One region of the Luteibacter sahnii genome, then DNA from elsewhere that is predicted to be linked to it. Evidence: riboswitches for the same ligand, from Rfam matches in the RefSeq annotation. Region 1 holds a riboswitch; the other holds the start of a gene.
What was found. Region 1 has a riboswitch for thiamine pyrophosphate ahead of thiC (phosphomethylpyrimidine synthase ThiC). Riboswitches for the same ligand answer to the same signal wherever they lie in the genome.
Positions count from the first base shown of each region.

Region 2: linked by a shared signal. The riboswitch ahead of PI246_RS10000 (TonB-dependent siderophore receptor) and the one ahead of thiC (phosphomethylpyrimidine synthase ThiC) in region 1 are both predicted to bind thiamine pyrophosphate.

Region 1 is NZ_JAQLOK010000003.1:544,315-547,431, reverse strand. Features, by position in the region: gene thiC (phosphomethylpyrimidine synthase ThiC) at 1-1,739, opposite strand, end outside; TPP riboswitch at 1,815-1,912, opposite strand; gene PI246_RS12800 (TetR/AcrR family transcriptional regulator) at 1,947-2,612, opposite strand; gene PI246_RS12795 (protein-L-isoaspartate O-methyltransferase family protein) at 2,967-3,117, shown strand, end outside.
Region 2 is NZ_JAQLOK010000002.1:1,040,965-1,044,081, reverse strand. Features, by position in the region: gene PI246_RS10010 (DUF1203 domain-containing protein) at 1-124, opposite strand, end outside; gene PI246_RS10005 (phosphotransferase enzyme family protein) at 229-1,353, shown strand; TPP riboswitch at 1,374-1,470, shown strand; gene PI246_RS10000 (TonB-dependent siderophore receptor) at 1,527-3,117, shown strand, end outside.

The DNA of each region.
Region 1 (3,117 bases):
CAGAACTTCGGGCCGCACATCGAGCAGAAGTGCGCCGACTTGTGCGCGTCTTTCGGCATCGTCTCGTCGTGGCATTCGCGCGCGCGGTCCGGATCGAGGCCGAGGTTGAACTGGTCATCCCAGCGGAACTCGAAACGCGCCTTCGACAGGGCGTTGTCGCGCACCTGCGCGCCCGGATGCCCCTTGGCGAGATCGGCCGCGTGGGCGGCGATCTTGTACGCGATGATGCCGTCGCGCACGTCCTGGCGGTTGGGCAGGCCCAGGTGTTCCTTGGGCGTGACGTAGCAGAGCATCGCGGTGCCGAACCAGCCGATCATCGCCGCGCCGATCGCGCTGGTGATGTGGTCGTAACCCGGCGCGATGTCGGTGGTCAGCGGCCCGAGCGTATAGAACGGCGCTTCGTGGCACACCGCCAGCTGGCGTTCCATGTTTTCCTTGATCAGGTGCATGGGCACGTGGCCGGGGCCCTCGATCATGCACTGGACGTCGTGCTTCCAAGCGACCTGGGTCAGCTCACCGAGCGTGTCCAGTTCGCCGAACTGCGCCGCGTCGTTGGCGTCGGCGATGCTGCCCGGACGCAGGCCGTCACCGAGGCTGAAGGACACGTCGTAGGCCTTCATGATCTCGCAGATGTCCTCGAAATGCGTATAGAGGAAGTTTTCCCGATGATGCGCCAGGCACCACTTGGCCATGATCGAGCCGCCTCGAGAGACGATGCCCGTGACACGCTTGGCCGTCAGCGGCACGAAGCGCAGCAGCACGCCGGCGTGGATGGTGAAGTAATCCACGCCCTGCTCCGCCTGTTCGATGAGCGTGTCGCGGAAGATCTCCCAGGTGAGTTCCTCGGCGACGCCGCCGACCTTCTCCAGCGCCTGATAGATGGGCACGGTGCCGATGGGCACGGGCGAATTGCGCAGGATCCACTCGCGCGTCTCATGGATGTGCTTGCCGGTGGACAGGTCCATCACCGTGTCGCCGCCCCAGCGGATCGCCCAGACGAGTTTTTCCACTTCCTCCGCGATGCCCGAACTCACCGCGCTGTTGCCGATATTGGCGTTGACCTTGGTGAGGAAGTGTCGGCCGATGATCATCGGCTCGGCTTCGGGATGGTTGATGTTGGCGGGGATGATCGCCCGGCCGCGGGCGACCTCGTCACGCACGAATTCGGGCGTGATGAGCCGCGGCATGCGCGCACCGAACGACTCGCCGGGATGCTGGGCCCGCAGCGCGCCGTCGGCCAGCGCATCGATCCGCTGGTTCTCGCGCAGGGCGATGTATTCCATTTCCGGCGTGACGATGCCGCGCCGGGCGTAATGCATCTGCGTGACGTTCGCACCGGGACGGGCGCGCAGCGGCGTGCGCGGGTGGGCGAAGCGGATCGCGTCGAGGCGGACGTCGTCGGCGCGCGAACGGCCGAACGCCGATGACAGCCCGGGCAACGACTCGACGTCCCCGCGTTCGTGGATCCACCCGGCGCGCAGCGGCGGCAGGCCCCGCGCCAGGTCCACCGCATGGCTGGGGTCGGTGTATGGCCCGGACGTATCGTAGACCACGATGGGCGGGTTGGCCTCGCCACCGAATAACGTCGGCGTGTCGGCCTGGCGGATCTCGCGCATGGGCACGCGCAGGTCGGGCCGGCTGCCGGTGACGTGGATCTTGCGGGAACCGGCGATAGGCTCGGTGACGGAGGCGGACAGCTCGCGCGCGGCGCGGGCCAGATCAGAGGGCATGGCATTCATCGGCGTCTCGACTCTCGCTCGGGAAAGGGAGAAGCGGACGTGCGCCGACGCGGGCCGGAGGCACCAGGGGCACCACGGCTCACGATCGAAGCTTCCTACGCCGGTATGATCCGGATCAGGTTCTAAGGGACTCTCTCAGCCCGTGCATCGCATGGGCACCCCCGCTTCGCCGACCATTCAAGCAGAAGCGGGACGAGGATGCGAGCGTCAGGCGCCCGCGCTGCGCGGCGCATAGGCGCGCATGAACACGTCGACCGCGGCCTGGGCGTTGGCGCGCACTTCTTCGGCGAACTGCACGGCGCAGTCTTCGCAGCCGAAGAGACGGCGCAGCAGGAGGTCGCCCTTGAGCAAGGCCAGGAACTGGGTGGTCGCCCGGGAGACGTCGTCGATCTCGAGTTGGCCGCGATCCACGGCGTCTTCGAGCAGGCGCTGCATGAGTTTATGCATGCGCATGGGGCCTTCTTCCCACACCAGCCGGCCGAAACGGGGGTTACCCGTGGCCTGGCAGTCGGAAAGGATGGCGCGGAAGGCGCCGACCGATTCGCTGTTGGTTTCCATCGCGGCGTGGCGACTGGCGATGTTGCTGAGGGTCACCCGGATGTCCGCGCCCGGGGGCACCTCGAACAGGTCGTCGGGCAGGCGCTCCTGCACGTGGGCGCGGATCACCTCACGGAAGAGGTTGTCCTTGTCGCCGAAATGGCTGTAGACGGTGAGCTTGGAGACCCCGGCGGACGCGGCGACCGCGTCCATGCTGGTACCGGCGAAGCCGCCCTGGGCAAACAGGGCCCTCGCCGAGTCGAGGATGGCCGCACGCTTCTCCATGTCCTTCGGACGCCCGGGACCCTGGGTTTTGAGTTTCGGGCTGGCGTTCATGGCTGCACCTTCACAAACAATGGCTATGACTTTATTATACGCGGCGGTTCAGTTATTTCCAGCGCGTGTTCACGTCGTTCACGACGCCGGAAAAACCGAGCATCGTCGTTCGTCTACCTTAGAATGAGGTGGGGCCGCCCCAGGGCGGTTCCCAAGGCTCCGCAAGCGTCGCCGAACCGGCCGTTCAGGCGCGGGCCGGTGCCGCAGGGGACATGACTTCCGTCAGTCCCGTCCGGTGACTTCCGGCACTTCGTCGGGCGGCACCGGCACCGCAGCCTTGTCTCAATGGGAAAACGGGCGTCCAGCGCTTATCCTTCCGAACCTTTTGCAGCTTTTCGTACGGGAAAGAACACCATGGCGATGAATTTCGAGCAGGCCCGGCAGAACATGGTCGAGAACCAGGTTCGCCCCTGGGAAGTCCTCGACTTCGACGTCCTCGATACCCTCAAGGCCGTGCGTCGCGAAGATTTCGTCGCACCCGCCCACCGCAACGTGGCCTTCGCCG
Region 2 (3,117 bases), on a different contig from region 1:
CGGGGAAACCCGGCGACGCGTCGACGACGAGGCGCCGGACGCCGCGCCGTGCCAGTTCGTCGGACGGCAGGCCGTAGAGCGGCATGAAGGGCGAGGGGTCCAGACCGAGGATGCGAAAGGCCATGAGGATGCCGGTGGCGGAAGGTGCGCCATGCTGTCCCGTCCGGCGAAACGTCGCCATCCGGTTCGTGCGGCCCACGTCGCGCGTGCGCCCGCTAGACTTCGCGCATGACCGATGACGCACACCTTACCCACGGGCTCGCGGGCGACGAACTCGCGCCCGATTGGCCGCCGCTGACGCTGCACGAGGTCGTGGAGGTGCTTGAGCGCGTGCCGGACGCGGGCCAGGCGGTCTCGCTGGCCTGGCGTAGCCCGCGTCCCCTGTCGGCGGCGGCGCTGGTCGATACCGCGCAGGGGCGGGTCTTCGTCAAGCGCCATCACCATAGCGTGCGCTCCCCGGCGCAACTGGCCGAAGAGCATCGGCTGGCGTCGCATGCGCGGGCCCGCGGCGTGCCCGTGCCCGATCTCCTGCGTGACGCGTCGGGCGCCTCGGTGTTCGTGCGCGGCGACTGGGTGTATGAGGTGCAGGCGCCGGCCCGGGGCGTGGATGCCTATCGCGATGCGTACTCATGGGCGCCAGCCGGCGGCGTGAGGCATGCCTACGCGGCCGGGGCGATGCTGGCCGACTGGCACGCCGCGACCGCGGACTACGAGGCCCCGCAGCGCACGACGCATATCCTCGTGGCGCGGGCGGAGATTCTCTCGGCCGACGATCCGGTCGCGGCCGTGGCGGCCGGATGGGCGGGGCGTCCCCATCTTCGCGCTTATCTGGAGGCGCGCGACTGGCGCCGTGAACTGAGCGACGCCCTGGCACCCTGGCAAAGCCGCTCGTTCACCACGCACCCGGCTTGCTGGACGCACGGCGACTGGCACGTGTCCAACCTCTACTGGAGCGACCGTTCGCAAGCGGCTCGTATCACGGGCGTGCTCGACCTGGGTCTGGCCGCGCGCACGTTCGCCGTGTTCGACCTCGCCACCGCAATCGAGCGCAACGCCATCGCCTGGCTCGATGTCGCGCGGGGCGACATCGCGCGGGTAGACCTAGCCCACGCACTGATCGACGGCTATCGCTCGCGGCGCGACCTGAGCGCGGCCGACATGCGGGGCCTGGTCGACCTGTTGCCGCTGGTGCACGTGGATTTCGCCCTCTCGGAGGTCGAGTATTTCGAAGGCATCACGCGGCGCCGGGATCACGCCGACGTGGCGTGGTACACCTTCCTGCTTGGCCACGCGCGGTGGTTCGCCGAGCCGCCGGGGCGCGCGTTCCTGGATGCGCTTGGACACGTGGCCTGACGATTCGTGTTTCAATAGGCGTTCTGAAGCGGGGGTGCCCGGCGTTCGCCGGGCTGAGAGAGTCCCTTGGAACCTGATCCGGTTGATACCGGCGTAGGGAGCTTGCAGAGCCGCGGATGCCGTTTGCCGGCACGTGGCTCGCCGTCGCTTCGTCCGCTGCCACGAAGACGACGATGACCCTCACCCGCACGCCCCTCGCCCTCGCCCTGCTTTCCCTCGCGCCGCTGGCGCACGCCGATGACGCCACCCCGCCGCAGACGCGCACGCTGCCCGGCATCGACGTGCATGCCACCACCGCCCGGGGCTATCAGGCGGCGGATTCGCAGCTGGATACGTTCGGCAGCTTCGGCAGCGCGCCGCTGCACGATACGCCCGCCGCCATCACCGTCATCACGCGTGCGCAGATCGACGATCGCCAGCCGAGGTCGTTGAGCGAGCTCGTGCGTGGCGACGCGGCGATCAATGACAACTACGCGCCGGCGGGCTACTACCAGGACATTTCGATCCGTGGCTTTCCGCTGGATCTGGCTACCGGCTTCCGCTTCAACGGCATGCTCATGTCCGCCGAGCAGACGCTCGCCCTGGAAGGCAAGGAGCGGGTCGAGGTGCTCAAGGGCCTGGGTGGCCTGGAAGCCGGCGTGGTCGAGCCCGGTGGCCTGGTCAATTACGTGAGCAAGCGCGCGGCCGACGTGCACACGGTGACCGCCGGTACCGACTCGCACGGGTCCACCTACGAGGCGCTGGACGTGGGCACGTGGTTCACGCATGCCTTCGGCATGCGCGTGAACGCGGCGAACGAGAAGACGCACTCGTGGATCGACCATGTCGACGGCCGGCGCAGTTTCGTCTCGGTGGCGGCCGACTGGAAAATCAACGACGACGCCACGCTGCTGCTGGATACCGACTACCAGACCAGCGCGCAGCGCTCGGCGTCCGGTTACCAACTGCTGGGAGGCACGACGATTCCGGCGCATGCCAGCCGCACGCAGTTGCTCGGCTACCAGCCGTGGCAGCGGCCCGTAGGCATCCATGCGAGCAACACCTCGTTGCGCTTCAACTACCGGTTCAGCGACACGTGGAACGCCCAGGTCTCCGCCGGCCACAGCCACACGGTGATCAACGACAACGTGGCCTTCGCCTATGGCTGCGCCTACGCGGCGGCGTGCGCCGATGGGTCGCCGGGTTATTTCTTCGCGCCCAACGGCGACTACGACGTCTACGATTTCCGCAGTCCCGACGACACGCGGCAGAATGACGAAGTGCGCGCGGTGCTCACCGGCAGCTTCGCCACCGGCACCGTCGACCATGAACTCAACCTCGGCGCCACCGCGTTCCGTCGCACGATGGACCAGCGCCCCTACGTCTACGACTACGTGGGCACGGCCAATATCGACGAACGCGAGCCGCCCGTGTTCGCGCCCTCGCCCAACGAGCCCGGTCCGCTCGCGCGCACGCTGACGAGCTGGCAGCGCACGCTGTTCGCGATCGACCGGATTCACCTGGGCGAGGCCTGGCAGGTGCTGGCCGGTGCGCGCCTGGTGCGCCTGGACGAAACCGCCTACGACACGACCGGCACCGCCGAACGGCACACCCGCCTTGTCCGGACGCTGCCGCAGGCGGCGGTGCTATGGCAGCCGGTGAGCGCGCTGACCACGTATGTCAGCTACGGCGAAGGGCTGGCGCTGGGACGGCAGGCGCCGTACTGGACGAGCAATGGCGGCGCGACCCTCGCCCCGCTGCATTCGCGGCAGGTGGAAGCCGGCG